One region of the Microbulbifer sp. YPW1 genome, then DNA from elsewhere that is predicted to be linked to it. Evidence: predicted binding sites of a transcription regulator. Region 1 holds the regulator's gene; each other region holds the start of a gene.
What was found. Region 1 encodes LexA, which represses DNA repair genes until DNA is damaged. Its sites were predicted from a motif close to ACTGTNTNTANANACAGT; they were not measured.
Positions count from the first base shown of each region.

Region 2: imuA (translesion DNA synthesis-associated protein ImuA) is a predicted target of LexA. The motif match lies at 4,379-4,396, and genes of this name have one in related genera.
Region 3: HUW35_RS18435 (PA0069 family radical SAM protein) is a predicted target of LexA. The motif match lies at 2,831-2,848, and genes of this name have one in related genera.

Region 1 is NZ_CP055157.1:3,627,710-3,634,336, forward strand. Features, by position in the region: gene HUW35_RS14735 (hypothetical protein) at 1-198, shown strand, start outside; gene topA (type I DNA topoisomerase) at 508-3,252, shown strand; gene HUW35_RS14745 (DUF6586 family protein) at 3,261-3,803, shown strand; gene HUW35_RS14750 (hypothetical protein) at 3,976-4,230, shown strand; gene lexA (transcriptional repressor LexA) at 4,358-4,966, opposite strand; gene HUW35_RS14760 (TIGR00730 family Rossman fold protein) at 5,213-5,854, shown strand; gene HUW35_RS14765 (DUF6763 family protein) at 6,026-6,358, opposite strand.
Region 2 is NZ_CP055157.1:2,782,399-2,789,025, forward strand. Features, by position in the region: gene HUW35_RS11415 (error-prone DNA polymerase) at 1-2,019, opposite strand, end outside; gene HUW35_RS11420 (DNA polymerase Y family protein) at 2,068-3,588, opposite strand; gene imuA (translesion DNA synthesis-associated protein ImuA) at 3,633-4,340, opposite strand; gene dcd (dCTP deaminase) at 4,539-5,108, shown strand; gene HUW35_RS11435 (NAD(P)/FAD-dependent oxidoreductase) at 5,135-6,331, shown strand.
Region 3 is NZ_CP055157.1:4,515,723-4,522,349, forward strand. Features, by position in the region: gene HUW35_RS18425 (sodium:proton antiporter) at 1-1,164, opposite strand, end outside; gene HUW35_RS18430 (FMN-binding glutamate synthase family protein) at 1,185-2,729, opposite strand; gene HUW35_RS18435 (PA0069 family radical SAM protein) at 2,863-3,951, shown strand; gene HUW35_RS18440 (GIY-YIG nuclease family protein) at 3,966-4,277, shown strand; gene HUW35_RS18445 (SDR family oxidoreductase) at 4,250-4,945, opposite strand; gene HUW35_RS18450 (DUF3301 domain-containing protein) at 5,003-5,323, shown strand; gene HUW35_RS18455 (DUF1653 domain-containing protein) at 5,358-5,570, shown strand; gene HUW35_RS18460 (trans-acting enoyl reductase family protein) at 5,640-6,627, shown strand, end outside.

The sequences.
Region 1 (6,627 bases):
CTGCTCGGTATGTTGCCGGCAGATGTGAGCGCAGTTTATGCAAACGACAGCGGCCTGGGTGTGCAGTGGCGGGAGCGCAGTGGTGATGGCGGCCTGTCAAAGCTCCAGGAGGCGCTCACCAGCATGCGCCCGGTAATAGAAGAAGCAATACGTCAGTCCACCCCGCGGCAGGAAGAGGGCGCCGATCAGGCCCGCTGACTTGTGATCGGGTGCCCGGCGTCGTGATCTGGTCTACTGTTTCTAGCGTTCCTCCCGGTATTGCTGCGTAGGCAGGCTGGACGTTTGATACGGGTGCTTGGAGGGCTTTACCGGGTTGTGAGCTGGCCTGAACCATTGGCCGATTGATCGGTCACAACCGGTTACGAAGCATACAATTTGGTCATCAATTTGAGATGCTCGCTTGACCGCACTGGGGGCGGAGCATATATATTCGCGCAGCGCACAGTCGATTACGGCCGCTGCCTAAAGTGCGAAAGCAGTAAATTTTCTATTAAAAATCAAAAGCTTATGGGTAAATCACTGGTCATCGTCGAGTCGCCGGCGAAGGCGAAAACGATCAACAAGTATCTCGGAAAGGACTTTGTGGTGAAGTCCAGTATCGGTCACATCCGGGATCTTCCCACCGGCGCTTCCAACAAGCAGCCGGTTGACGCCAAGGAGCGCGCTCGTCGCGCAGCGGAAACCCGCAAGCTGTCCCCCGAACAGAAAGAGATCTACAAGCGCAAGAAAAGCCGTGAGCAGTTGATCAAGCGGATGGGGATTGATCCCGACCACAACTGGGAAGCGCACTACGAAATTTTGCCCGGCAAGGAAAAAGTCGTGGACGAGTTGCGCAAGCTCGCTGCGAATGCCGACCACGTCTATCTCGCAACGGACTTGGACCGCGAAGGGGAGGCCATCGCCTGGCACCTGCGGGAAGCCATCGGCGGCGACGAAACCCGCTACCGTCGCGTGGTGTTTAACGAGATCACCAAGTCCGCGATCCAGGAAGCATTCAAGGATCCGGGACCGTTGGATATCGATCGGGTCAACGCGCAGCAGGCGCGTCGATTCCTCGATCGTATCGTGGGTTATATGGTGTCCCCGCTGCTGTGGGAAAAGGTAGCCCGCGGGCTGTCTGCCGGACGCGTGCAGTCCGTAGCGGTGCGGCTTGTGGTCGAACGCGAGCGCGAAATCCGCGCGTTTATTCCCGAGGAATACTGGAATCTGTTTGCCGATACGCAAACCGCCAAGTCCGATGCCCTGCGCCTGGAAGTGAAAAAGCAGGCGGGCGAGGCTTTCCGTCCGACCAATGAAGAGCAGGCCATGGCGGCCGTCAAAGCCCTTCAGTCCAGTGACTTTGAAGTTACCGCCCGCGACGATAAGCCCACCAGCTCCAAGCCCAGTGCGCCGTTTATCACTTCAACCCTGCAGCAGGCCGCCAGTAACCGGCTCGGCTTCAGTGTGAAGAAAACCATGATGATGGCCCAGCGGTTGTATGAAGCGGGTTACATCACCTACATGCGAACCGACTCCACCAACCTCAGCGCCGAGGCGGTGTCATCGGTGCGCGAATTTATCGGCGAGAATTACGGCGATAAATACCTGCCGGAAAACCCCAACCGCTACAGCAGCAAAGAGGGCGCCCAGGAAGCGCACGAGGCGATTCGCCCCTCTGATGTGCGCGTCAAACCGAACATGCTGTCCGGTATGGAGCGTGATGCCGAGCGTCTGTACACCCTGATCTGGCAACAGTTTGTAGCCTGTCAGATGACACCGGCCCAGTTTACTTCTACCTCTGTGGTGGTGACCGCGGGCGATTTTGAATTGCGTACCCGCGGCCGCGTGATCCGTTTTGACGGCTTCCTCAAGGTCGCACCGGCGCAGAGCAAGAAAGATGAAGATCTTGTGCTGCCGGATATCAAGGTGGGTGAAAAACTCAACCTGCAGAAGCTGGACCCGAAACAGCATTTCACCAAGCCGCCGGCCCGTTTCAGCGAAGCGGCACTGGTAAAAGAGCTTGAGAAGCGCGGTATCGGCCGTCCATCCACCTACGCGTCGATTATTTCCACGATCCAGGATCGCGGCTACGTTCGTCTGGAAAACCGCCGTTTCTACGCGGAAAAGATGGGCGACATCGTCACCGATCGCCTCAGTGAAAGCTTTACCGACCTGATGGATTACGGCTTCACGGCCAGCCTGGAAGAGTCCCTGGATACGGTGGCGGAAGGCAAAAAAGGTTGGAAAGACCTGCTGAATGAATTCTATTCCGACTTCAGCAAGCGTCTCGAAGTCGCCCAGGACAAAGACGGCGGTATGCGTCGCAATGCGCCTACTGACACCGACATCGAATGCAGCAGCTGCGGTCGCCACATGCAGATCCGCACCGGTTCTACCGGTGTATTCCTCGGTTGTTCCGGTTACGCGCTGCCGCCGAAAGAGCGCTGCACCAACACCATGAACCTGGTGTCCGGTGAAGAAGCCGTGGATGCCGACAAGGACGAAGAGGCTGAAACCCGCCAGTTGCGGGACAAGCGTCGCTGTAGCAAGTGCGGCACCGCCATGGACAGCTATCTGGTGGACGAACATCGCAAGCTGCACATCTGCGGTAATAACCCGGACTGCCCCGGCTTTGAGGTGGAAAAAGGCACCTTCAAGATCAAGGGCTACGATGGCCCGGTGATCGAATGTGACAAGTGCGGTGCGGACATGCAGTTGAAGTCCGGTCGCTTTGGCAAGTACTTCGGCTGTACCAGCGAAACCTGCAAAAACACCCGCAAGCTGCTCAAGAGTGGCCAGCCGGCACCGCCCAAAATGGATCCGGTACCCATGCCCGAGCTGCCCTGCGAAAAGGTGGATGATACGTATATCCTGCGCGATGGCGCCTCGGGCCTGTTCCTGGCGGCGAGCCAGTTCCCCAAAAACCGGGAGACTCGCGCACCGCTGATCAAGGAACTGCTGCCGCACAAAGACGAGATTGACCCCAAGTACAGCTTCCTGTTTTCGGCTCCCACCGAGGACAACGAGGGTCGCGACACAGTGGTCCGTTTCAGCCGCAAGACTCAGGAGCAGTACGTCCAGAGTGAGGAAGAGGGCAAGGCGACCGGCTGGAAGGCCTTCTATCGCGACGGTAAATGGCAGGTAGAGGCACCGGCCAAGAAAGCGCCCGCGAAGAAAAAAGCAGCCGCCAAAAAAGCACCTGCCAAGAAAAAGGCCGCAGCGAAAAAGGCCCCGGCCAAGAAGGCTGCAGCCAAAAAAGCCCCGACAAAGTAGGTTGCCCTGTGAGTAATCCGTATACGGGTACCGTGGCATCGGCCCTGCGTCGATGCCAGCTGATCCTTCAGTCTCCTGCGCCAGCGGCGGAACAGTCCAACCCGCTGTCGCCGGAGTCGCTCTATGAGAGTGCCCTGTGCCAGGGCGCGCTGCTGCAATTGTGGCGCGCCTACCGGGCGTTTCTGGCGGAGCAGGGGCATCAGTTGCAGCTGGGCTTTGCGCCCGGCGGTGAGCCGGAAACCGCGCATGCACTGGCGCAGCTGGTGGCCTCGCGTGGCAAGTTCAGTGCCGAGGTCAACGAGCTGGTCAGCCTGGCGGAGAATCCCGACAGCTGGTTCCAGGGGCTGGAAGCAGCCTGGCGGGCCCTGTGGCATCCTGCCGGGGGCGCGGTCCAGTCGCCCGCGGATTCTACCGGTGCGCAAAGCCTGATCCCTGTGCGGCAGCTGGATACTCGCGCGCCCGAAGCCCTGAATCGGGATTCCCTTGAGGAGTGGCTCCGGGCCCTGAATGAGCTGGTCCAGCGTCAGCGTGCCCACGGCCAGGAGTGGTAACTCCCACCATCAATGGCCCAGTTGAGGGCCAAGCCTGCCCGGCCCCGCCACTGATTAATCATTTGCCGCTGTGTTACACTGGCCTCAAATCACGCCGCGCCCGGTACCTGGTCGCGCTCTCGGATATGCGGGTGGCCGGTGTGAGGTAATTGAGAAGTAATTGGAGAAATGAATGTCTTCTGAGACCTACGAAATCATCGAGTTGTCCAATGGTGATGTAGCGCTGCGACGCGCTGGTCACAAAGAGGACCCGCTGGTGCGTATCCATTTCTCTGAGGAGAGTCTCGAGTTTCTGCGCGAGCACAAGATTGCCATTGCGCGGGCCATGCTTGAGGCCGGCATCGAGGCGGTACAGGATATCAATGAGCTGGAGCCGGAACCCTTCGAAGAAGAGGAAGTGGATATTACCGAGCACACCATCCACTGACGCAGCCTGCGAGTTTCGGGAAGCTGCGGGTAGTGGATACCTGTACTTTGGCCAGACATAAAAAAACAGGGCAATGGCCCTGTTTTTTTATGTCTGCTTTTTACTGTTTATGGCGAATCATGTGCCATTACAGGGGGTTCTGGCGAATGACGCCAACAGCCAGCCCCTCGATCGCGAAGTTTCTGTCGCGCATGTCTACCTCAATAACGTTGAAGTCCTCGTTCTCGGGCAGCAGCTGTACGGTTGCCTGATTTCCGCGGCGCTTGAAGCGTTTCACCGTCACTTCATCTTCGATACGTGCAACCACGATCTGACCGTTGCGAATGTTCTCTGTGCGCTGCACGGCCAGCAGATCACCGTCGAGGATGCCGGCGTCTTTCATGCTCATTCCGTGAACCCGCAACAGGTAATCTGCGGGAGGGTGGAAGAACTCTGCCGGAATCTCGCAGTACTCCTCGATATTCTCTTCCGCCAGGATCGGATTACCGGCGGCTACCCGGCCGACGATCGGCAGGCCGCTGTGATAGTCGGGAATGCGAATGCCGCGCGAGGCACCGGCAACCATCTCGATGGCCCCTTTGCGCGCGAGTGCCTTGAGGTGCTCTTCCGCCGCATTGGGGGAGCGGAAGCCCAGTTCCTGGGCAATTTCAGCCCGGGTAGGTGGGTAACCGGTATCGTCCAGGTAACTTTTGATCAGCTCCAGTACCTGTGCCTGGCGGGCGGTGAGATTTGTCATGGGCGCGTTCCTGTTGTTTCCGGAGTTATTCCCGGCATCTGTTCCTGGAGTCCGGTGTCTGTATTTATATACAGTTGCTGTGATTATATACAGATTTGGCGGGTGCGCAATCTTCCGGGGGCGGCGCCTGATTACTGCTAGACTTGAATGGCCCTGAGGCGGTTTATGTCTGCAGTTCCAGGCCGCAGGCCTCAACGGTTGGATTAAGTCGTGCAGGGCTGCGAATAGCGATAATGGAGAAGGCATATGCTGGATGCAAAAATGCCGGAAGCGTGGCGTGTGCTGCGCATTCAATCGGAACTCGTCGACGGTATCGAACGCCTGATTACCCTCAAAGGCGCGGTGACGGTTTTTGGCAGTGCAAGGTTTCCCGAAGATACGAACGAGTATCAGCAGGCCATGCGTCTTGGTGAGCTGTTGGCGAGTGAGGGTATCCCCGTGATTACCGGCGGAGGTCCGGGAATAATGGAAGCGTGCAACCGCGGCGCTTTCACTCAGTCCGGCGCTTCTATCGGCCTCAATATAGAGCTGCCTTTTGAGCAGACCCCAAACCCCTATCTGGATATCAGCCTGAACTTTCGCTATTTCTTCGTGCGCAAGTTTATTTTCGTCAAACACGCAGTGGGCTTTATCGCCATGCCGGGTGGATACGGCACACTCGATGAATTGTTTGAAGCGCTAACCCTGGTGCAGACGCAGAAAGTCCGACGCTTTCCCATTGTGCTGGTAGGAAAACAGTACTGGTCGGGCCTGGTAAATTGGATGGTGGATACGCAGCTTGCGCGGAATTGCATTGATGCGAGTGATCTCGAGCTGTTCAGGTTGGTGGATACCGTCGATGAGGCGGCAGAAATCATTGTCGAATATATTCGCGAGCGCGATGATTGAGGGTGAGCAACCGATCAAGGATCAGTGCCTGCTATTCGGAGAGGTCGATATCGGTAGTGTGCAGAAGTTGATGCTTCATGTTCGAGCGCAGGATTTTGGGTTCGTTCTTTTCCTTGGGAAGCGAAAGAACCCATTTGCCGCGGTTAACCTGAATCGGATTTGACCGCGGCCTCAGAAGCCCTCGTCGGTCCCCGGAAACGATTCGCCTTCCAGCCGATCGATAGCGCTCTGGGCGGGTGAGAAGAGGGGGCTGGTGAAGCCAGAATCCTCCGCGTCCTGCATCTCCTCGGCCAGGGTGCCATAGCCTGCATTGGCATCTTCCGGCGCGGCGGCGCCAATCACCGGCAGCCGTGGCCAGCTGTGAAAGTCGATCTCATCTACCGAGCCATCCACGTACTGGATTTCAATTGTCCGCGACGGATGGTCTACGGCGACCACCTCAAACAGATCACCGCTGTCGAAATTTTCAAACCAGCTGCCAATTTCTGGTGCGATTCTCGCCATGATGCAGCCCTCCTGATATTTATCAGTGCTGGCATTACCTATGCCTCTGTTCTCAATCTAGTGTGCGCGGGGCCCCCTCGGTAACGGAGTAGTCGCGAGATACCGCCTGACCAGGGCATTTTGTGCGCATGCGGTGGTTTTCGCGATGAAGTATCTGCTTGACTCGCATTCTGGTGAAATTGTGCGCAATGGCGGGTGGTTGGATTCTGTGCCGTCCCGCGGCGACTGTGCTAATCTCAGCGCTTAAACAAGTGTTTTAATTGATAGTT
Region 2 (6,627 bases), 850 kb from region 1:
ACTGGCCATGGCGCGGCGCAGGGCGTCGGCCTGGCCGCCGCTGAATCCTGCCGCCACCATGGAGAGTTTGATCACCTGTTCCTGGAATATGGGCACGCCCAGTGTGCGCTCCAGTACCGGACGCAGGTTTTCATGGGGGTAGCTCACCGGTTCCTGTTTCTGCTTTCTGCGCAGGTAGGGGTGCACCATGCCTCCCTGGATCGGACCGGGGCGGACGATGGCGATTTCGATCACCAGTTCATAAAAGGTGCTCGGCTGCAGTCGCGGCAGCATGCTCATCTGCGCCCGGGACTCGATCTGGAAGACACCAACGGTGTCTGCCTTGCACATCATTCCATAGACGCGCGGGTCCTCCGTGGGGATGTCGCGCAATTGCATCCGCTGTCCGTACAGGGCCATGTAGGTCAGGGATTTACGCAGCGCGGTGAGCATGCCGAGGGCGAGAATGTCGACCTTCATCAGTTTCAGGTCTTCGATATCTTCCTTGTCCCACTGCACGATGGTGCGCTCATCCATCGCCGCATTCTCGATGGGCACCAGTTGGCTCAGGGGTTGCTCGGTAATCACGAAGCCGCCTACATGCTGTGACAGGTGCCGTGGGAAGCCGTAGATCTGTTCGAGCAGGGTGGGAAGCATTCTGCCCGCGGTGCCATCCGCAGGAATACCGGCCCTTTGCATCTGCTGCGGGAAGTCCTCCAGGGTATCCCACCAGGCGCGCCCGCCCTGGAGGCGTTCGATGGTTGCCGCCCCCAGGCCAAGCGCCTTGCCGATATCCCGCAAGGCACTCTTGAACCGGTAGGTGATTTTTGTTGCCGCGAGCCCGGCCCGTTCCCGGCCGTATTTCCGGTAAATGTATTGAATGATTTCCTCGCGTCGCTCGTGTTCAAAATCGACATCGATATCCGGCGGCTCGTTGCGTTCGCGGGAGATAAACCGCTCGAACAGCAGGCCGATTTTGTGCGGGTCGATCTCGGTAATAAACAGGCAATAACACACCACGGAGTTGGCCGCCGAGCCGCGTCCCTGATAGAGGATATGCTGGTCGCGAGCGTGCTGCACGATATCGTAAATCGTCAGGAAATAGTGCTCGTATTTGAGTTCGGCAATCAACGCCAGTTCGGTTTCGATCTGCTGGCGGATGTGTGCCTGCGGCCCTTCGGGCCAGCGTTTTGCGCTGCCGGTTTCGACCAGCTCGCGTAGATATTCACTGGCGCCCTTGCCCGCGGCGAGGACCTCTGAGGGATACTGGTATTGCAGTTCCCTGAGACTGAAAGTGCATTCGCTACTGATCTTCAGTGTGTTTTGTATGGCCTCCTGTGGATAGAGCGCGGCAATTTCTGGCAGGGTGCGCAGATAGCGCTCCGCATTCTGTTGCAGGCGATAGCCGAGCTGTTCCAGCGTGCAGTTATGGAAGTTGGCATTGAGCACATCCTGGAGCGGTTTGCGGCTCCGGTTGTGCATCAGCACCGCATTGGTGGCCACGATGGGTAATTGCTGGGACTCGGCAAATGCGAGCAAGCGCTGTAGTTGCCGGTTTTCCCCGGGTAACAGCTGGTGGTTGAGGGCGATGTACAGGCGCTTGCCGAAATGCTGTTTCAGCGCGGCGGGTATTTCCAGCGTGGCATCTCCCGGAAGCCACAGGCAGAGAGCGTGCCTGCAGAAGCGGACAATATCCTGAAGGAAGGTCTGGTACTGGCCTTTTTCGGCGCGCAGGCGCGAGGTGGAAATCAGCTGGCAGATTTCACTGTAGGCCGTTTTGTCGGGGGCGAGTAAAACCAGCTCCTGTCGATCCTGCGGCAGGCGGAACAAACTGCCGCAGATCAGCTGCAGGCGGCTGCCCGTGGCCCTGAGTTTTTCCAGCTCTGCATAGGCGCGCACCACGCCGGCCATGGAGCACTCGTCGGTGATGGCGATGGCACTGTAGCCGAGTTGATCAGCGGTACTGACCAGTTCCTGCGGGTGGGAAGCGCCCTGGAGAAACGAGAAATTACTCTGGCAGAAAAGTTCTGCGTACTGCATGCAAAGTGTTGTGGCTGTGGGGTATTGGTACGGTATTTATCGGGGCGATCAGGAGTACACGCCGTGCAGGAACCAGTCCTCCGAAGTCAGGTCCTGATAGACCCAGTACAGGCTGCCCTGATCGCTGCGGGCGATGTAGTAGTCGCGGGCGTGACGGCGGTGTTGCCACCAGTAACCGTCGATGCGTTCGGGCCCCTGTAGCAATTGCAGCTCGCCGTCGTAAAACAGTTTGTGATTGCGCTGTTGCACCCTGTCTGGCCGGGGGAGCAGCCAGCTGGGGCGGGGGGCATTGATCGGGTTCAGCTGATGGCCTCGGGGTCTGCTCTGCAGGCTGAGGCTGTCCGCGCTGCTCCAGGCCTGCTCCGGCAGGTAGCTTTCCTGCAGGGTCACCCCGGACAGCGCCTGGTGCCCGAGCCGGGCCTTGAGCTTGTCGATCAGTTGATAGCTGTCGTGTGGGTTGCTGCCTTCGTCAAAGAAATCTTCGCGCAGGCTCTGGGCCTCCAGTGAGCGCAGCTGCTGGCATTTGAGTGCCAGGGCCTGAACCGGCTCCCGCAGCTCCACGCGCTCCAGTTGCAGCTTGGTGAGGGCGATCAGCCGCTGTGGATCGAGTTGCGGGCGTGAGATTTCCACATTGACCTCCTGGCTGCCCCGGCTGCCGTAATCGAGAACCCAGCGCAGTTGCTGGCTGTAGAGCTGGCGGCGCTGGAGTTGCCGGCAGAGTTCCCGTACCAGGCGCCCGGCGGGGAACAGCAGTTGCTCGCTGTTATCCAGCGGGCTGGAAAAAAAGAGTTCGCTGTGAAATTCCGGCGGTGGCTGGTAGCTGGGTACCGGGTCCGGACGGGTGCCATTGAGTCGGGCGAGGTAATCGATAAAGCCACGGCCGAAGCGATTGCCCACCTCCGACAGCGGGATAGCGAGCAGCTGACTGACGCGCTTGATGCCACTGGCATAGAGCTTGGCAATGGCCTTGTTGTTGCAATCGAGCAGTTTGCTGGGGGCAAAACTTATCCACTGACGCCATTGCTGCGGTGTGGCGGCGGCCCGGGCCTCTGCCAGCCACTGGCGGTGTTCCGGCAGCTGGCTGAGCAGGTGCGCGGCGCTGGGGCTGTGGCCCAGTCCCATGACATGCTGGATCCGCATCTTGTGCAGTTCCTTGCGCAATTGTTGCAACAGGGGCGCCAGGCCTCCGCTGGCCTTGAGGCTGCCACTCAACTCCAGAAACAGGCAGGCGGTATCGTCGCCCGGTGTTGCCTGCGCATGGCCGTTTTTGTCGGAAACACCGCCGCGGGGGGAAACCACCGGGGTAAAGCTGTAGCCCCACTGGGCCAGCTGCTGCAACAGCTGGGATTCCCGCTCCCGGTCGCGCTCCAGTAACTCCAGGGCCGGGCAGTAGGCGCAGGCGGTGGGAATGGTGAGGCCCGCGCAGACATTGTGGGTGCGGGCGGCAGCATTGGCAGCCTGGATCAGGTTGCCCTGGGAAACGGCAACCGGGGTCTGGTCTCCGGCCCGGTGGGCACGGGTTAGCGCTTCCAGGGGGAGCTGTGGGAACTGGATGCAGAGCCAGAGCATGGGAAAACCTCCTCTCCGTTACAGAAACCGGATGGGTGTCTGAATCAGTGCAGTGGCTGGTCGCGGCGGACCAGATCCGGGCTGCGGGCCAGGTGCAGCCGCTGGCCGGATTTACCGTTGAGCTGCTTCAGCAGGTGCAGCACCAGCTGTTCCCCGTCGCTCTGCAGTTTCAGCCTGAGAGTGGCGGGTGAGGGGGTGTCGGCACTGGAGCCGGGGCGGAAGTGGAAGTGCAGGCAGTCGCCATCGCGGGCGGCAACCTGCAGGCGGCGCAGGTCCTTGTCTGCCGGGGATTCCTTGCCCTGCCAGTTCACCAGGACACCGCAGGCACCAGATTGCAGCGACTGTTCCGCCGCCCACAATTGATCGCGCTGACCTCTGGGGTGGAGGATAAGCAGTTTCTCCAGCTGGATACCGGCCTGCACCAGTGCCGGTGCGTAGGGAACATGCGGCGGGTTGATCAATATCACCATCCGCCCCTGCTGGGTCAGTTGTGCGAGAGTGGGGAGTATCAGCGACATCTCACCGATACCGGCTTTATCCACCAGCAGCTCGGTGGTGGCGGCACGGGGCCAGCCGTGGTTGGCGAGCAGGGCATCCAGGCCGCGGTAGCCACTGGCAATACCCGTACGGGGCTGTCGCTGGCGATTGGCCAGCTGCCATATATCCGGGCGTGTCAGCAGCTGTCGCAGGGGCTGATTGTCGGCCTGGTCACTTAACTGCTTGTTTTGCATGAAGTTTTCGGCGCTGTTCACGATTGGCTTGCTCCACTCGGGCTGTCTGGCTGTGTTTGACTGGTTATCTATACAGTATCTACTGGCAATTTATACAGTAGTTGTTTGGGGGCAGCAAGAGGGACAGCAGTGTTACTGGCACTTTTTTGAACAGGGCAAACCGGCTATGATTCGGCCTCTTTTTTATGACCAGTCATTTACAGCAATCGAGGGGGCAGGGTGAGCATCAAATCCGATAAGTGGATTCGCCGTATGGCAGAGAACGAGGGCATGATCGAGCCCTTCGAGCCGGGCCAGGTCCGTCACGGTACCTCCGGTGATCGCCTGATCTCCTACGGTACTTCCAGCTACGGTTACGACGTGCGCTGTGCCAACGAATTCAAGATCTTCACCAATGTGCACTCCGCCACCGTGGACCCCAAGGCGTTTGACGAAGACAGCTTTGTGGATGTGCAGGGCGACTACTGCGTAATCCCGCCCAACTCTTTTGCCCTGGCGCGCACTGTTGAGTACTTCCGCATCCCGCGTTCGGTACTGACCATCTGTCTGGGCAAGTCCACCTATGCCCGCTGTGGCATCATCGTCAACGTGACGCCGCTGGAGCCGGAATGGGAAGGCCACGTAACCCTGGAATTCTCCAATACCACCAACCTGCCAGCCAAGATCTACGCTAATGAAGGTGTGGCGCAGATGCTGTTCTTCGAGTCTGATGAGATCTGCGACGTGTCCTACAAGGATCGCGGCGGCAAATACCAGGGCCAGCGCGGCGTGACACTGCCCAAGACCTGATCGTTCTATTCTGAAATTTTTTTGCCATGACTGATTTTCCCGCCCAGACCGATGTGCTGATCATCGGTGCCGGTGCCGCCGGCCTGATGTGTGCGGCGGTGGCGGGCAAGCGTGGCCGCAGCGTGCTGGTGCTGGACCACGCCAACAAGGTCGGCAAAAAAATCCTGATGTCCGGCGGCGGCCGCTGCAATTTCACCAACCTGTACACGGCGCCGGACAACTTCTACGGCGAAAACCCGCACTTCTGTAAGTCCGCCCTGGCCCGCTACACCCAGTGGGACTTCATTGCGTTGGTGGAAAAGCACGGAATTCCCTACCACGAGAAAACCCTCGGCCAGCTGTTCTGCGATAACAAGTCCCGCGACATTGTCGACCTGCTGCTGGCAGAGTGTCGCGAAGCCAGAGCGCAGATTCGTACCCGCTGTGAAATCCAGCGTATCGAACCGCTCGAGCCAAAAGGTTTTGAGGTACATACCTCGCTTGGAAAAGTGATGTGTGAATCCCTGGTGATCGCGACCGGCGGCCTGTCGATTCCCACCATGGGGGCGACCGGGTTTGGCTATGAGGTTGCCCGTCAGTTTGGTCACAACATCATTCCCACCCGCGCGGCGCTGGTTCCCTTTACCCTGAACAAGCGCGCACTGGCGCGCCAGCAGGAGTTGCCGGGGACCTCTCTGGCCGTCAATGTCAGCTGCGATCAGGGACATTTTCACGAGCACATGCTGTTTACCCACAAGGGACTGAGTGGCCCTGCGGTATTGCAGATTTCCAGCCACTGGCGCGAGGGGAAAGCGGTAGAGTTCGATCTGGCCCCGGGACTGGATCTGGCCCAATGGCTGGGGGAGCAGCGCGGTAAAAAACCGGAAAGCTATCTGCACACGGTACTGGCAGAGCTCTGGAGTAAAAAACTGGTGCAGTTTTTCCTGCAGCAGAATGATATCCCGAGCAAGCCATTCAAGCAGTATAGCGAGAGTGAAATTAGCGCGCTCGGCGAGCAGCTGCAGGCATGGCGACTGATTCCAGAGGGCACTGAAGGTTACCGCACCGCGGAGGTGACCCTGGGTGGAGTGGATACCAACGAGGTTTCCTCCCGCACTATGGAGAGCCAGAAACAGGCAGGACTGTACTTTATTGGTGAAGTACTGGATGTGACCGGCTGGCTCGGCGGCTTCAACTTTCAGTGGGCCTGGGCATCAGCTCATGCTGCTGGTGGTGAGGCTTAACGTCCCCCCCCTCCCAAGAAATATCTTCCTCATACCCTCCGCCAAGTGCTTTTTCTCGGACGCAAATTCCCTCGGTACGCTTTGTATAAAAAATGCCCGCCTGTAAATCGACGTTCGCAGACCATGCCAATGCATAAAAGCCTGTACTACTAAATGTGCCTGGTGCGCCCACTAGCCGATCGGCATTATTGTTAACAATTTACTGTTGACACTGAAGGCGCGGAGTTGCAGGATGGCTCCAGTAGCCATGTGACTGTGCCTATAGCATTTACATGACTGCGTGGACGGTTCAAGTC
Region 3 (6,627 bases), 890 kb from region 1:
CATCGACTGTACTGTCCACCAGTAAGGCAACTCTGTTGGCAGCGACAGCACCAGCGCCACCGCAATCACGCCGCGCAAACCACCCCAGCTTAAAATCAAGCGCCAACTCTGCGGAATGGGCGGCCCTACGAAGCGGGCCAGCGGGGACAGCATGAATACTGCCAATCCCCGCGCACCGATTGCCGCCACAATCGCGATGATCATCGCCAGCCATTGATCGGTAAACATCTCGAAGGTAATCACCAGGCCCATGATCACAAAGATCAGCGCATTGAACAGAAGGCCAAGCCACTCCCAGGTCGGCGACGCGTGGGTTAAATAGGTTTCCTGCTGCTCGCGCAAACAGGCCCGGGAAACAATCGCACAGACCATCACCGAAAGAATCCCCGAAACACCCACCACATGCTCCCCCAGATAAAAGCTGCCAAACGCGGCCAGCACCAGCACCACCAACGCCGCACCTGCCGACCCCAAAAAAAGAATGACGATTGCAGTGAGCAGGCCACACAGTGTGCCCACCGCCAGCCCGCCAAAAAACAGTACCGAGAAATACAGCGCAAAACTGCCGGCACCGGCAACCGTCTCGCCGGTTGCCACCGCACCTTCCATCACACTGTGGCTGGCAATGCCCAGAATAAAAGAGAACAGAACGACCGCCACTGCATCGTTGAACAGGCTCTCCCCTTCCACCAGGGTCAACAACTCCTCATTGGCGTGGCTCTGGCGCATCCGCGCGATAATCGAAACAGGATCGGTGGCCGCAAGAATGGCCCCGGTGAGCAACGCCGCGATCCAGGGGAAGCCTGTGGGGTGATGGACACCGTAGTACACCAACACCGCCGTGATCAGCCCGCAAATCAGCACCCCCAGCGTGGCGAAAAGCAAAATCGGCCCCAGCCAGCGGAACAGGACATCCGGGTCAATCTTCCAGGCAGATTCAAAAATCAGCACCGGCAGAATCACGAAAAACACCATCTGGTGAATATTCTCGGCACGCAGCCCGGTATCGTAATCGAGTACCGGTAGCAGAACACCGGCGAGCACACCAGCAATCAGGCAGCCCAGTGTATTGCCGCGCTTCAGTATCCGCGCAATGGCCAAGCCGACTACCGCGGCCACCGCCATATACAGGCCCTGCCCCACCAGAGTGGTTACCCCTTCCATGGTCTTCTCCCGCTGTCCGGTTATTGGGTTCCGCGATCCGAGGCGATCAGGGATTTGGGTGGCACTTCCGGTACCAGGTCGGACAGCGGGACCGGTGTGCCGCGCTCGTTGATGACCTCTACATGGGCGCGTCGCAACTGGCGCGGTTCCGGCACACCGCAGGAGTGGGCCAGCATACCCACCTCGTGTTCCATATTGTGCGCGTAATGGTAGACCCGCTCCGCCTTGTCCATGGGGTCCAGGCCCTGCTGCAGGTCCGGGTTGTGGGTAGTGACGCCCGTAGGACAGGTATTCTTGTTGCACTGCATGGCCTGAATACAACCCAGCGCAAACATGAAACCCCGTGCACAATTAACGAAGTCCGCACCCATCGCCAGCGCCCAGGCCACCATGGATGGGGTGAGCAGCTTACCGGCACAGATGATCTTGATGCGATCCCGCAGTCCGTACTGGGTAATCAGGTCAACAACCATGGGCAGGCTGCGATTGATCGGGAGCCCCATATAATCCATCAGACTCTGGGGAGCCGCGCCGCTGCCGCCATCAGCACTGTCGATGGTGATAAAGTCCGGCGCAGAGTCTAGGCCGCGCTTCTGAATCGTTTCACAAAGCTCGTGCAACCAGTCGCTATTACCGATCACGCACTTGAATCCGGTGGGTTTGCCGGTGACCTCGCGGATGTGGCCAATCATATCCAACAGCCCGCCCACATCCCGAAACTCCGGGTGCCCGTTGGGGCTGATAGAATCCATACCCACCGGGATACCGCGCACATGGGCAATTTCCGGCGTGACCTTGATGCCGGGGAGAATCCCGCCCTTGCCGGGCTTGGCACCCTGAGAGAGTTTCAGCTCGAACATCCGGACCTGTTCGTGCGCCGCCACCGCGCGCAACTTGTCATCGGACAACCTACCCTCCTCATCGCGCACACCGTATTTGGCGGTACCTATCTGAAATACGATGTCGCAACCGCCTTCCAGATGATGCGGAGAAAGCCCCCCCTCACCGGTATTCAACCAGATACCCGCCTTGGCCGCTCCCCGGGACAATGCGCTGACCGCCGGCACCGACAGCGCACCAAAACTCATACCGGAAATATTGAAAATCGAGCGGGTGGTGTAGGGTCGTCGGGCCACACCCTCACCTACGGTCACTTCCCGGGGCGGCACCGCATCCTTGGCCAGGGTGGGAAACGGGTGATTGAGAAATACGATATCCCCGGGCTGGTTCAGGGGCCTCGTGGAACCAAAAGCGAGTGTGGAATCCACATTCTTTGCCGCGCGATACACCCAGCTGCGCTGGGCGCGGTTAAACGGCATCTCTTCGCGGTCGAGGGCAAAAAAGTACTGGCGAAAAAACTCACCTAGGTGTTCAAACTGATAACGGAACCGCCCCAGCACCGGAAAATTGCGCCGGATGGCCTGCTTGGTCTGGCTCACATCCGATAGGTACAGGTACACCACGTATAGCACCAGCACCACCAGCCCGAAGGCAAATAGCATCGCAAACACCTGCAATACCTTGACGGCAAAAGCGTATATCGCCGCAACAGCCTGAAGATCCATTCCCTGCTCCCTACGTTGAAACCGCTTGAACACAACCCAAAACTATTCGGTCATTGTATGTGCTCACGGCCCCTCTTGCACAGTCCCGGGACCGGCAATAAACTGTACAAACATACAGCACCCCAAGAAAGACATGGCCAACGATTCACCAAGTAATCCCCGCAGTACCCTCAAGGGCCGGGGTGCCGTCAGCAACCTGGCCGGTCGCTTTGTGGACCAGGTGAGCAGCCGCGAGAGCGATGGCTGGGAAATGGCGCTGGAGCCAGTGGAACGGATCGAAACCGTGGCCATCGAGGAGAAGGCGAAGTCGATCATAGCCACCAACAGCTCGCCAGATATCCCCTTTACCCAGTCCATCAACGCCTACCGTGGATGTGAACACGGTTGCGTGTACTGTTATGCCCGTCCGGCACACGCCTATATGGACCTGTCACCGGGGCTGGATTTCGAAACGCAGCTGTTTTACAAACTCAACGCAGCCGAATTGCTGGAAAAAGCGCTGCGTAAAAAAGGCTACCGGTGCAGTCCCATCGCCATGGGCACCAATACAGACCCCTACCAGCCACTGGAAAAAGACAAGCGGATCACCCGCCAGATACTGGAAACCCTGCAACACTACCGCCATCCCGTGACCATCGTCACCAAGAGCCAGCTGATTCTTCGCGATCTGCCGGTACTCGCGGAAATGGCCCAGGACAACCTTGTGCATGTGGGCATCAGTGTGACCACCCTGGATAACGGGTTAAAGCGCAAACTGGAGCCCCGCACCGCCGGGCCCGCGGCGCGCCTGCGTACCATCGAGGCTTTGGCCGCTGCCGGGATACCCACCGCAGTTATGGCCGCCCCCATCATCCCCGCACTGAACGACGCCGAGCTGGAAAAAATACTGCACAGCGCCCACGGTGCCGGCGCGATTCACGCGGCGTATATCCTGCTGCGGCTGCCTTTTGAAGTGGCGCCACTGTTCCGACAATGGCTGCAGGAACATTACCCGGAACGTGCAGAGCACGTCATGAGCATTGTGCAGCAGAGTCGTGGCGGCAAGGACAATCAGAGCGAGTTCGGGCAGCGACAACGGGGCACGGGAGTATTCGCGCAGTTACTGCAGCAGCGCTTTCGGGTAACCTGTCGCAAACTGGGGCTGAACGAACGAAAGTTGGATCTGGATTGCACTCGGTTCACTCTGCCGCCTCAGTCCGGCGATCAGCAGAGCCTTTTTTAATCTGGGAAACTGTTTTGTCTGGCTGGTTTGTTTATCTGATCCGCACCAAAAATGGCAGCCTGTATACCGGTGTTACCCGGGACGTGGCGCGCCGCTTCGAGGAGCACAACAGCGGTGGCCCGAAAGCCGCAAAGGCACTGCGCGGGCGCGGACCACTGACGCTCGCCTTTCACTGCGCCATGCGCAGCAAATCCGATGCCTTAAAACTGGAAGTGGAAATCAAGCGCTGGCCCAAGCGCAGAAAAGAGCAGTTGATCGCTAACGGGCCAGCTTTCCTGAGAGAAGTTTTGGGGGAGGATTACCAGGGAATGGTCGTGCCATCGTAATTATAGAAGTGGCCACTGCTAGTCTCGTCCGCTTCCAGCAAAACTTTCTTCAATCCCGCCACACTCTCCTCTACGGATATCAGCGCATTCGGGCCACCCATATCGGTTTGTACCCAGCCGGGGTGCAATGCCAGCACCTTGATACCCTGCTCCGCGAGGTCAATGGAAAGGCTTTTTGCCACCTGGTTTACCGCGGTTTTTGAGGAGCGGTAGATATAACCACCACCGGAACCGTTGTCGCTGATACTGCCTACCTTGCTACTGAGGATTCCCACCACCTTATAGTGCCCGTTCACCATATGCGGGTAAAAAGTCTCCACCAGTTTGTAGGGGGCGATGGTGTTGGCTTCCAGTACCTTGCGCCACTCCTCCACATCCACACTGCCCAGCCCTACCCCTTTGGGGCCGTAGTAGCCGGCGTTACTGACCAGGACGTCCAGGGAGCGGCCCTCCAGGTCCTTTGCCAGCTCGGCCATTTGCGCGTAATCGGTCACGTCCAGGCCGTGGATCTCGATATTGTCGTGGGCCTCGGCGAGCTCGCTGAGCTCCCAGGCAGCTGAAGGATTGCGACAGGTGGCGACCACCTGCCAGCCATCCGCGGCAAATTGCCGGGTCATTTCCAGACCGATACCGCGATTACAGCCGGTGATGAGAATCGTGCCGGGCATACTCCCTCCTCTGGTGGTATTCTTGCGCGTTCAGATGATATAGCAATCAAAGTACCTATGTATTACTCACTCGGCGACCTCGTGTGGCTATTCCTGATCGGCCTGGCGGCCTGGTACTTCTGGGCCGGCATGGCGGCAAAGGATCGCGTGCGCCGCATCGTCAAGAGCCACTGTGCGGACACCGGTGTACAACTGCTGGACGATACGGTGATGCTCGCCCGCACCCGCCTGAAGCGGGATCGCAGCGGCCAGGTGCGCCTGCAGCGACAGTACGAATTTGAATTCACCTCTACCGGGGAGCGCCGCTATGGCGGAGTCGCGGTGCTGCACGGCCAGCGCGTGAGCCAGATCCAGCTGTCTCCGTTCCACATGAGCTGACGCCCCGCAACCCGATACAGACGAAGACACCAATATGCAGAAAGGCATCTATCGCCACTACAAGGGCAATCTCTACCATTTGATGGAAATCGCCACCCACAGTGAAACCGGGGAACAACTGGCCATCTACCGGGCTCTGTATGATGAATTCGGCGTGTGGGCACGCCCCCTGGCGATGTTTTCAGAAACCGTGGAGAAAGACGGCCAGACGATACCGCGCTTTGCGCTGGAAAAAGCCCTGGACTGACCCGGCCCCACACCACTTCCAAAACCAGAAAAACAAGGTCCACAAGACCGGACACAATAAGGATAATCGGTGAACAACAAGCAGATCCTGATTTACGGTGCCTACGGCTATACCGGCGAGCTGATCGCACGCCAAGCGGTGGCCCAGGGCCTGAAACCCATTCTCTCCGGCCGCAGCGCGGCGAAGCTGCAGCCTTTGGCCAACGAGCTGGACCTGCCCGCCATTGCCGTCAGTCTCGACGACGAAGAAACCCTGGTGCGTACCCTGCGCGATGTATCCGTAGTCATCCACTGTGCCGGCCCCTTCTCCGCCACCGCAGAGCCGATGATGCGTGCCTGTATCGCCAGTGGCACCCACTACCAGGACATTACTGGCGAAATGGCCGTATACCAGCAGGCCCACGCCCTCGAAGCCGAGGCCAAGGCCGCGGGTATCGTACTTTGCCCCGGCACCGGCTTTGATGTGATTCCCACCGATTGTCTGGCGTCAGCCCTGCACAAGGCCATGACCAGCGCGACGCACCTCACCCTCGGATTTGATTCAGATTCCGGCCTGAGTCCCGGCACGGCCAAGACCTCCATCGAGAGCCTGGGTGTGGGCGGCGCGGTGCGCCGCAATGGCAAGATCGAGGTGATTCCCCACGCCGCGCTGACTCGCAAGATCAACTTTGGCCGCGGCGAGAAGTTCGCGGTGGCAATCCCCTGGGGCGATGTGGCAACCGCCTACTACACCACCGAGATCCCCAATATCGAGGTATACATCCCGATGAGCCCGCGCCGGGCGAAAAAGATGGGCCACCTGAACAAATTCCGCTGGCTGCTGCGTATGAACTGGGTACAGAACTGGCTCAAGGGCAAGGTCGACAAGAAAGTGCGCGGTCCCTCGGAGAACAAGCGCGCAGAGCAACAGACCTGGGTATGGGGCGAAGTGCGCAACGATCGCCGCGGCGAGCGCCGGGTGGGCCGTGTGGTTACCGCCAATGGTTACGATGTGACCGTGCACGGCTCTATTGCCGTGGCGCAACACCTGCTGGGCTATATGGGGCTGGGCGGCTACT